2 linked regions of the Saccharophagus degradans 2-40 genome follow. The main gene of each other region encodes a partner of the protein of the gene in region 2 in a complex. Links are inferred from orthologs where the notes say so. Each region holds a gene or a part of one and is shown on either strand. Other genes may lie near its edges.

Evidence for each region. The genes of interacting proteins can lie anywhere in the genome.
Region 1: the proteins of sdhA (region 2) and SDE_RS11795 are in contact, whole or in part, in a crystal structure (PDB 6C12), measured with the Escherichia coli proteins. The link is inferred for Saccharophagus degradans 2-40 from one-to-one orthologs.

What each region holds. Positions count from the first base shown.
Region 1 is NC_007912.1:2,859,162-2,864,873, forward strand. The notes cover bases 1,289-4,071. They hold SDE_RS11795 (succinate dehydrogenase assembly factor 2), read right to left. Parts: upstream 2,912-4,071; coding sequence 2,666-2,911; downstream 1,289-2,665. Other genes in these bases: nadB (L-aspartate oxidase), read left to right, coding at 1,289-2,092; SDE_RS11790 (hypothetical protein), read right to left, coding at 2,114-2,617; SDE_RS11800 (YgfZ/GcvT domain-containing protein), read left to right, coding at 3,136-4,071. Also shown: more of nadB, read left to right, coding at 425-1,288; more of SDE_RS11800, read left to right, coding at 4,072-4,104; SDE_RS11805 (HDOD domain-containing protein), read left to right, coding at 4,136-4,972; SDE_RS11810 (NAD-dependent succinate-semialdehyde dehydrogenase), read right to left, coding at 5,074-5,712. UniProt on the Escherichia coli protein: An FAD assembly protein, which accelerates covalent attachment of the cofactor into other proteins.
Region 2 is NC_007912.1:2,692,142-2,697,974, forward strand. What follows is about bases 1,795-4,698. They hold sdhA (succinate dehydrogenase flavoprotein subunit), read right to left. Parts: upstream 4,181-4,698; coding sequence 2,408-4,180; downstream 1,795-2,407. Other genes in these bases: SDE_RS11055 (succinate dehydrogenase iron-sulfur subunit), read right to left, coding at 1,795-2,369; sdhD (succinate dehydrogenase, hydrophobic membrane anchor protein), read right to left, coding at 4,184-4,552; sdhC (succinate dehydrogenase, cytochrome b556 subunit), read right to left, coding at 4,546-4,698. Outside these bases: SDE_RS11050 (2-oxoglutarate dehydrogenase E1 component), read right to left, coding at 1-1,421; more of SDE_RS11055, read right to left, coding at 1,665-1,794; more of sdhC, read right to left, coding at 4,699-4,920; gltA (citrate synthase), read left to right, coding at 5,491-5,833. UniProt on the Escherichia coli protein: Two distinct, membrane-bound, FAD-containing enzymes are responsible for the catalysis of fumarate and succinate interconversion; the fumarate reductase is used in anaerobic growth, and the succinate dehydrogenase is used in aerobic growth.

The DNA.
Region 1 (5,712 bases), 170 kb from region 2 along the record:
CAATTATTCGCCAATTTATGGCGACAATAGCGATACGGCGAATAGCCCAATATCGTTTTACCCTATTCTCACAGCCCATGCCCTATAGCTGTGAGATATTTGTATTAGTACTCATTGCAAAAGTTAGTTTGGCGTATTGTGCCTTTACATTAATGGCCACACTGGGCGCAGTTTAATTAGCTGCTTAAAAAAGTGCAGTAATGTACCCGTTTTCTGTTATTTGTAACACAAAAGACTCGGCATGGCGCAAAAAGTTCAATCTAAAAGCGCGTATAGTATACCCAATTACTTGCTCCAGACGCCGCAAAATCAACAACTTAGCGCGGGTACCTACGACGCGATATAAGGAATTACTTTAATAAGTATCATTATTTGTTCATAATTCCGGCAAACGCCCTAACCACATGAAGTATCAGGACCGTAAGTGAAAAAAGCCAAACCCTCTCGCAAAACGCTCGCCCACCCCTCCCAAACACACAATGTCGATGTACTTGTTATAGGTAGCGGTGCTGCAGGCTTAACCCTTGCACTCAATCTTGCTGGGCATTGTAAAGTTGCCGTACTCAGTAAAGGCAACCTGCGTGCAGGCTCAACCTGGTACGCACAAGGCGGTATTGCTGCAGTTTTAGATAATAACGACAGTGTTGAATCTCATGTTAAAGACACACTCGTTGCGGGCGCAGGCCTTTGTCATGAAGACGCCGTAGACTTTACCGTTAGAAACAGCAAAAGCGCGATTGAATGGCTAATCAACCTCGGCGTTAACTTTACCCGTAATGAAGATTCCGAAAACTACCACCTAACCCGTGAGGGTGGCCACAGCCACAGACGAATCATTCACAGTGCTGATGCAACAGGTAAAGCCGTGCACACTACCCTGCTCGAGTCTGCGCAGGTTGCCAAAGGTGTGGAGCTATTTGAAAACTACATTGCACTGGACCTCATTCGACAACCAGACCCAAACAGCAAACGCTTGCGCTGCACGGGGGCCTATGTATTTAACCGCCACCAAGACCGAGTGGAACTGTTTAATGCAAAAGCCGTGGTCTTGGCCACAGGTGGTGCAAGTAAGGTGTACCTCTATACCAGTAACCCAGACAGCGCTACCGGCGACGGAATAGCCATGGCGTGGCGTGCAGGCTGCCGAGTGGCCAATATGGAATTTAATCAGTTCCACCCCACTTGCCTTTACCACCCCAAGGCCAAAACCTTCCTTATTACCGAAGCATTGCGCGGCGAAGGGGCTAAATTGAGATTGCCCGACGGGTCGCAGTTTATGCACAACTTCCATTCGCTGGGCGAATTAGCACCTAGGGATGTCGTAGCTCGCGCAATTGACCATGAGATGAAACGCCTAGGTAGCGATTGCCTGTATTTGGATATTAGCCATCGCACACCAGAGTTTATCGAATCTCACTTCCCTACCGTGCGAGAAAAGTGCTTAGAATTTGGGATAGATATCACCAAGGAGCCAATACCTGTTGTACCAGCCGCGCACTATACCTGCGGTGGCGTTGTGGTGAACAACAAAGGCCAAACCGATTTACTTAACCTTTACGCAATAGGTGAAACCTCATTCACAGGCCTGCACGGCGCTAATCGCATGGCGAGCAATTCGCTACTAGAGTGCATTGTATACGCCCGCTCTGCATCCGAATCGATACTCGCCACTTTAAATAACATTGCCCCACCGCAGGCTTCACCACAATGGGATGAATCGCGGGTAACCAACTCCGATGAAGACGTTGTGATTTCGCACAACTGGGATGAATTGCGCCGCTTTATGTGGGATTACGTGGGCATTGTTCGCACCCACAAACGCTTAGAGCGCGCAACTCATCGCATTAAGCTTTTGCAAAAAGAAATTAACGATTACTACTCTAACTACAAAGTAAGTAACGATTTAATCGAACTGCGCAACCTCGCCGTCGCTGCCGAGCTGATTATTCGCTCAGCCATTCAACGCAGAGAAAGCCGAGGACTACATTATTCCTTGGATTACCCCGAACTATCCCCCATCGCTCAAGATACCATCCTCGTACCCATGAACTACGCGGCACAAAACATTATTGTTCACGCCCCTACACAATAAACAGGTAACCCTAGTATTCGCTCAACTGGAAGTAATTTTTTTACTCGGTTGGGCGATGCACTTCTGCAAGCGCCCTGTTGTTATAGCTACAAATAATGGTCGCAATGGTGACTCGCCTGCCATTTTATTAGCAACAATCGAATCGGGTAATACAATGAGATGTAGCTTCTCTGCCCATAAGCTACCTAAGCCAGAACGTGTGTTTGAAAGCGTACAACTAAGAATAACCAGCCAGCGCGACACATAAGCAATTTCAAGAGAATCGACACCCTCTTTACCTGCGCCACGCCAAACCCAGAAACCTGTCAAGTCTAAACGTAATTGCTGCACTTGTGATAACCGCTTTAAGCGCACACATACAACAAACACGCTATAAGCGAACAAACCGCCCACAAGGCAGCTGAGCGTTAGGGGTAAATCAACAGAAACCCACAAAATAAGCAGGGTTAAACCGCAAAACAAATAAGCAATAAGGAGGATGCGAGAGAGGCGTAAGGGCAAGTCAAAATAGACTGATATTTTCATTATCGTCCCTGATAATGCTATTGGTTTACCGAACTAACTTATGATTGATTAGTCCTGCAAGCCCGTATTATTTAGAATAATCGATACAATTCGTTTTAAGTCTGGCGCTTCTGGTTCGCTTTTACGCATAAACCATTGGAATAAATCTTGATCTTGCTCTTCAAGCAATTTGTGAAATAGCGCCTGATCATCGGCCCCAAGTGTAGAATAAACATTATCCAAAAAAGGGTTTAACACTAAATCTAGCTCTAACATGCCTCTGCGTGAAGCCCAACGTAATTTGTTAATATCCATTCTGTACTCTTAAACAGCGAAATAACAGTTTAGTAAATAGCAGCCAGTGCTAAGCGCTATTAACCTTAGCCAACAATATTGGGCGCAGTATAACTTACGCGCGCCAGTAGCCAAAGAAGAAGTACACGCTGCTAGCGCCCATTGATTTATGACTAAATAGCCGCATATAGGTAAACATGCCATGCAACATACCGCTTTTTCAACCATAAACATGGAACGCTTTAATGTTTGATTGGACCCAATTAAATACTGCCGCAACCACCACGCCAACCTCTGCTAAAAGCTGGCAGTGCGCCATTCCACTCCTCGACCACGTGCTAATAGAAGTGAAAGGCCCAGATGCGGAAAAATTTCTTCAAGGCCAATGCACGTGTGATTTTAAGAGCATTGCCAACGGTAAGTTTTCGCTCGGCGCCCACTGCAACGTTAAGGGGCGCATGGTAAGCAGCTTTACAGCCGCAAAACTGGGGCCAGAGCACTTTGGCTTACGCACCCATAAAAGCAATGCCGAAAAAGCACTAGCCACACTTAAAAAGTATGCGGTATTTTCTAAGGTTAGCCTCGAAATATCTTCATCACTGGCTGCGGTAGCAGTGTTTAATACTCAGGCAAATGAAGTACCGTTTTTTAATGCTACAGCCGAAGTGGGCTGTAGCACAGCGTTAGAGCAAGGTGCGTGTTTAGCCCATACCAACAGTATGCAAGAGCTATGGCTAGCGCGCGAAAACATACAACAATTACTTGAACAATTACCAGTAGCTGCACCGCACTATTGGACGGCCTACAACATTGCTCAAGGCGTTGCCGAAGTAACTGCCGACTCGACTGAGCAATTAATCCCCCAAGAAATCAACTTACAATTGCTTGGCGGCGTCTCGTTTAATAAAGGGTGCTATACCGGCCAAGAAATTGTCGCGCGCATGCACTACAAAGCCACCCTCAAAAAACACATGTATCGCGCCCAACTCGCGCCGTCAACTAGCGCCCCAGCCACTGGCACAGCGCTTATAAACGAAGAAGGGAAAAACGTGGGGCAAGTTGTACAAAGTGTAACCACTGATGCTGGAGCGCAAATTTTAGCCCTAACGCTAGATACCGCTGCACATAGCAAAAATGTGCACTGTGAGGCAAACCCGCAACAAAAACTTCAATGGCTGGCGCTACCATATGCTATACCTTTAACTGAGAATTAAATAATTACCAGTTAAGCAAGGGGCATAGCCTATGGACGCGCTCACCGCCAAAGTTGAGCAAGAAATCATCAAGGCGATTGACCAAGATCGCCTCGTATTACCCACATTGCCAGAAATAGCACTAAAAGTACGCGAAGTTGCCGACGACCCAGATGCCAGCATCCAAACGCTTACCGCGGTTATTTCTAACGACGCAGCACTTACAGCACGCATAATTAAAGTTGCCAATAGCCCCATATTTCGCGCACCGCGAGAAATAGAAGATTTAAATATGGCACTAAGCAGGCTGGGTATGCAGTACACCTGCAACTTGGCTACAGGCTTGGCCATGGAGCAAATGTTCCAAGCCACATCAGACTTAGTGGATAAACGCTTAAGAGAGGTATGGTCGCGCTCGAGTGAGATTGCAGGTATTTGCCATGTATTGTGCAAACACTTCACCAAGCTAAGGCCCGACCAAGCCGCGCTCGCAGGCCTAGTTCATCAAATAGGTATATTACCTATTCTGTCGTTTGCCGAAGAGCACACAGCGCTATTGCGCGACAGCATGACACTAGACAAGATAATTGCCGACATTCACCCGAACTTGGGTATTAAAATACTCGAAGCGTGGGAGTTTCCAACGGAGCTAAGGGTTATTCCGCGCGACCATTTAGACTTTAGCCGTCAGGTACCCCAAGCAGACTACGCCGACTTGGTAACCGTAGCCATGCTACAAAGCTATGCTGGCAGCGATAAAAACCTAGCTAAAGTGGACTACACAACCGTAACAGCCTTCGAGCGACTCGGTTTAGACCCCAACATTGAATCTGCAGAGGCAGAGGATTTAAGCGCAGATATGGAAGCGGCAATGGCCATGCTGCAATAGACTATACATCGCAAGGTGCTACTCAAAAGCGACTCAGGTGCTATCCAATTTGCACCTTGCGATTTAATCTAACCTTTAAGTTTTATTATAAATAAGCGTTACTACAAACCGCCCATCAACATATATTTAGTTTCTAGGTAATCATCCAGCCCCATCTGCGAACCTTCGCGCCCAAAACCAGATTCTTTTACGCCGCCAAATGGTGCCATTTCGTTGGATATGGCTGTATCGTTCACACCTACCATACCCACCTCAAGCGCACTTGCTACACGCCATACTCGGCCTATATCTCTACTGTAAAAATACCCTGCTAAACCAAATGGGGTGTTGTTTGCTAAAGCTATAGCTTCTTCTTCGCTACTAAAGCTATATACAACCGCTACAGGTCCAAATATTTCTTCGTTAAATACATCCATTTGCGTGGTCGCTTCGGTTACCACTGTGGGCGGATAAAACAATGCGCCGTTAAGATGGGTGTGGCCTTCTGCCACAATTGCTTTCGCCCCCTTATTACACGCATCTATAACTAGCTCCGATACTTTTTTAAATGCGGCAGCATTAATTAGCGGGCCAATAGCAACGCCCTCTTCTATACCGTCACCTACTTTTAATTTAGCAACTGCTTCAACTAGCTTTTTGGTGAAAGCCGCTTTAACTTTGTCGTGCACAAATATGCGGTTTACACATACGCAGGTTTGGCCCGCATTCCTAAATTTTGCCGCAATACACCCCGCTACTGC
Region 2 (5,833 bases):
GAAGGCTCATCGGTTTCGTTGTGGCCACGACGGCGATAACAAACCAAATCAATAACCACATCTTTCTTAAATTCGTTGCGGTAATCTGCTGCCAATTGAGTAACGTAAACAACCGCTTCTGGGTCGTCACCGTTAACGTGGAAGATCGGTGTTTCGATCATTTTTGCCACGTCGGTACAGTAAGCTGTAGAGCGTGCGTCGTCTGCACGGCTAGTAGTGAAACCTACTTGGTTGTTAATTACCAAGTGCACAGTACCGCCAGTTTTGTATGCGCGGGTTTGTGACATTTGGAATGTTTCCATCACAACGCCCTGACCAGCAAACGCAGCATCACCATGTACTACAACAGGCACTACGGTGTGGCCGTCTTTGTCGCCGCGGCGATCTTGACGTGCACGTACAGACCCCTCAACCACTGGAGATACAATTTCCAAGTGAGATGGGTTAAACGCCAACGCAAGGTGCATTTCGCCACCAGGAGTCATTACGTTTGACGAGAAACCTTGGTGATACTTAACGTCACCAGAGGTATCTACTAGCTTCTTACCTTCAAACTCATCAAACAAATCAGATGGGTTTTTACCAAGAATGTTCACCAGCGCATTTAAGCGGCCACGGTGAGCCATACCCAATACCATTTCTTTGGCACCGTATTCGCCAACACGACGAATTAACGCATCAAGCAATGGAATGAAGCTTTCGCCCCCTTCCAAACCAAAGCGCTTTGTACCTGGGTATTTGCTATCTAAATGACGCTCTAAGCCTTCGGCTGCAGTCAAACGACGCAAGATATTGCGCTTAGCTTTAGGGCCGAAATCTGGCTGAGAACGCGAACGCTCTAAGCGGTTTAACAACCAGCGACGCTCTTCGTAGTTAGTAATGTGCATAACTTCTGCGCCAATGTTGCCGCAGTAAGTTTTTTCTAGGTCTGCAATGATGTCTTTCAGCTTGGCTTCTTTGTAGCCAAATGCGAGGTCACCGGTTTGGAATACAGAATCTAAATCGGCTGTATTCAAGCGGTGAAAGCCCAAGTCTAAATCAACAGGGTTTTTAACTGCGCGTAGATTTAGCGGATCGATATTGGCTTTTTGATGACCGCTTAAGCGGTAGGCATTTACCAACTGAACAACTTCTACCTGCTTGCGCTCGTGGGCAATATCGCCACTACCAGCACCGGGCACAATTATTGGACGCGCGCGGTTTTTACCGAGCAGCTCGAAATACTTAATGATTTCGGAATGGTTTACATCTTCGCTAGCGCTGCCGTTAACACGGGGTAACTTATCGAAGTAGTCGCGCCACTCTTCCGAAACGGAATGAGGGTCTGACAGATAGGATTCGTACTGATCTTCTACATATGCGGCGTTACCTCCAGATAGATGCGAGGTTTTCCACAATAACTCCATGATACTTTCTTGCATTTCGCCCACCGTATGACAGGGCATGTTTCGGAACAGCACAAAATACCAACAAGTATTTTATTGCCGCTCTTTAACCCTGCTATTCGCAATGACGCCCCTGTACAAAATAGTTTGACAGAGGCTTAATTTAACTTTGGCCACCCTTGTGAGGCGGCCACACCACATAATTTACTAAGCTAGTAGCTTATTGCCTGTTTTTCAGGTCTTACTTGCTTTTGCGGGTAACTGGCGCATTGTCCAGACTTAGGTACCTCGCTGCAAGAGCATATTGCGAATATGTCCAATTGCACGCGTTGGATTTAAGCCTTTTGGACATACGTCCACACAATTTTGAATGCCATGACAACGGAATACGCTGAAAGGGTCATCCAAATTAGACAAGCGGTCGTCGGTAGCCGTATCGCGGCTATCTGCCAAAAAGCGATAAGCCTGCAACAAGCCAGCTGGGCCAATAAATTTATCTGGGTTCCACCAGAAAGATGGGCAGCTAGTAGAGCAACAAGCGCACAAGATGCACTCATATAAACCATCTAACTTTTCACGATCTTCTGGCGACTGCAAACGCTCAATAGCGGGTGCAGGCGTGTTGTTTTGCAAATAAGGCTCAATTTTGCGGTATTGCTCATAAAACTGAGCCATGTCTACCACCAAATCGCGCACTACTGGCAAGCCTGGCAATGGGCGCAATACTAACTTGCCCTTTTTTACACACTCAGACAGAGGTGTAATGCACGCCAAGCCGTTTTTACCAGCAATGTTCATACCGTCAGACCCACACACACCTTCACGGCACGAGCGACGGTAAGCTAGGCTAGGATCTTGAGATTTCAATAACTCAAGCACATCCAGAACCATCAAGTCTTTGCCTTGCGTGTCCACATCGTAGGACTTCATGTAAGGCTCTTTGTCTGTTTCTGGGTTGTAGCGATAAACTTCTACTTTCAGCATTTTCTCTGCTCTCTATACAATTCGATGCCGGCGAAAACCTAGTAAGTACGAGCTTTTGGCTCGAAGGCTTCCATCGTTTTGGGCGAAAAGTTAACTGCGCGCTTGCCTACACGTTTTTCCCCTGGGAAATACATGGAGTGACACAACCATTCTTTATCATCACGCTCTTGGAAATCATCACGAGCGTGCGCACCGCGAGATTCTTTACGAACTTCTGCGGCAATTGCAGTGGCTTCAGCAACTTCAAACAGGTTTTGCAGCTCAAGCGCTTCAATACGAGCAGTGTTAAACGCGTTGCTCTTATCTTCTAGCGCTACGTTAGCAATGCGCTCACGCATTTCTGCCAACTTAGCAATACCTACTTCCATCATGTCGCCGCGACGGAATACACCGAAGTGGTTCTGCATAATACCCTGCATTTCTGTGCGAAGCGCAGGCGCAGACTCACCGCCAGTAGAGTTATTTACTTTGTTCAAACGAGACATCGCTGCATCCATATCGGTTGCACTTGGGTCGCGCAACTCAATACCTTCACGTAGAGATTTCTCGATAAACAACCCAGATGCACGACCAAATACAACAAGATCTAGCAACGAGTTACCGCCCAAACGGTTAGCGCCGTGTACAGATACACAAGCCACTTCACCACAAGCGTACAAACCTTCAACCACTTGATCATTGCCGTTAGCATCTTGAGTAAGCGCTTGGCCGTGAACGTTAGTTGGAATACCACCCATCATATAGTGACAAGTAGGCACTACAGGGATTGGGTCTTTAATTGGGTCAACATGCGCAAATGTACGCGAAAGCTCCAAAATACCAGGCAACTTAGCGTTTAGCGTGTCTGCGCCCAAATGGTCTAGCTTCAAGAACACGTGATCGGCATTTTCGCCGCAACCACGCCCTTCTAGAATTTCAAGAACCATAGAGCGAGCTACAACGTCACGACCAGCAAGGTCTTTTGCGTTAGGAGCATAACGCTCCATAAAGCGCTCGCCGTCTTTGTTTACTAAGTAGCCACCTTCACCGCGACACCCCTCTGTAACAAGCACACCTGCACCGTGAATACCGGTTGGGTGGAACTGCCACATTTCGATATCTTGCACCGGTACGCCAGCGCGCAACGCCATACCAACACCGTCACCAGTATTGATGTGAGCGTTAGTGGTAGATGCGAAAATACGCCCTGCACCACCAGTAGCCAACACAGTCGCTTTAGACTTAATAAATACGGTTTCACCGTCTTCCATATTGATTGCGATAACGCCGCATACAGCGCCATCTTGGTTTTTAACCAAATCAACCGCAAACCACTCGTTTAGGAAAACAGTGTTATTTTTAACATTACCTTGATACAAGGTGTGCAACAAAGCGTGACCAGTACGGTCTGCTGCTGCACAAGTACGCGCTGCCTGACCGCCGCGACCAAAGTCTTTAGATTGGCCACCAAATGGGCGCTGATAAATACGGCCATTCTCAGTACGAGAGAAAGGCAAACCCATGTGCTCGAGTTCAAACACAGCTTCTGGGCCCACAGAGCACATATACTCAATTGCGTCCTGGTCACCAATGTAGTCCGACCCTTTTACGGTGTCGTACATGTGCCAGCGCCAATCATCTTGCGGGTCGGCACTTGCAATAGCGCAAGTAATACCGCCCTGAGCGGATACAGTATGCGAGCGAGTTGGAAATACTTTAGTTACAACCGCAGTTTTAAAACCGGATTGCGCCATTTGCAACGCAGCGCGCATACCCGCACCGCCGCCGCCAATAACAATACCGTCGAATGTAATGGTTCTCATATTAGCCATTAATTAAAATCCCCACAGAATTTGAACGCCCCAAACCAAATAGGCGAACGTAATAATTGCGTAAACAGACAACGCCACAGTGCGAAGAAATAACGCAGACGAGCCAATCATTCGAGTAGTAATATAATCAGTTAATACGCCCCACAGGCCAATCCAGCCGTGTGCAGCAATTGAAATAAGCACCAATAAAGTAAAGATGCGCACCCATAACTGCTGAAACAACCCAGACCATTCTTCATAGGTCAAACCAGGGTGCATCACCAAATAGGCAACAATAAAAATAGTGTAAGCAGCTAAAACTACTGCTGAAAAGCGCTGTGCAACCCAATCGGATAAACCACTGCGACCAAAACTTGTTACGGCAGTTACCATACCCATATCCCCATTAACACGATAAGTACAACGGACAACGCGACTGCAATCTTTGCACCCAACTTGCCACCTTCTTTTGATTCACCGATACCTAGATCCATGATCAAATGACGCACACCAGCTACCAAGTGATAAGCCAATGCGGCCAACACAGCGATTAGAGCAATTTTTACAAATGGTTGCGCTAAACAATCTTTAAGCTGATTGAAACTTTCTTCAGAAGCGAGGCTCAAATCTAACATCCAAATTAAACCAAGGATGCCAGCAAGTAACACCACACCTGTTACACGGTGGGTAATGGATACCAAAGCAGTTATAGGTAACCGCATGGTAGAAATATCAAGATTGACTGGACGGTTTTTATTCACGGTTTTTTACACCTTGCATTCCGGGGTTGGCAGGTAAGTTTTGCCGCAACGTCACCCTCTAGTTAAATAAAAAAGAAACATAACGCGTTTACTTTCTATTAATTAAGCGAGCGAAGAAACAACAATTTAGACGCCTCGAGGACAAAGTTGCACTTTTGGTGCTAATTGACTCGAACGCCTCTAAAAACGCGGCGAATTATAGAGACGGCTGGCGCAAATTACAAACACTCTTAGGCTCCTGCACACAAATTGGCCTACCCAATTGATATAATGCGCACCAAACTGGTTAACCAAAATAATATCGCCCAGTTTGGGTGCATAAGTGTGCACTTCTTATACAGTAAAGCAGAAATATTTTACTTTGCTTAGGTTTAAGCTACACCCTGAAGGCAAAATGTCTCTATAATTAGCGCGCCGATTCTTTTGGGGTTGGCCTACCATATTGATTTTACGTCCTTGGGGCCCAATTATAGTGTCACCCCTTTTGCCAATGCTGTAGCCCCAAAAGCGCTACACTCAATGGCAGATGTAATTTCTTACAATTTATTCATTTTGTTACAGGAGTCCGTAATGACTGATAAGAAAGCAACCCTTACGGTCGACGGTTTGGACGATTCCATTGAGCTGCCCGTATACTCCGGCAGCGTCGGGCCAGACGTAATTGACGTTCGAGCCCTTACCGGCAAAGGTTATTTCACCTACGACCCCGGTTTCGTATCTACCGCTTCTTGTGAATCGAAGATCACATATATTGATGGCGACAAAGGTGTATTAATGCACCGTGGTTACCCCATCGAAACTCTCGCGGAAAAATCAGACTACTTAGAGACGTGCTATTTACTTTTGCACGGAGAACTTCCTTCCGCAGCAGAATACGAAGAATTTAAAGGCATAATCACACACCACACTATGG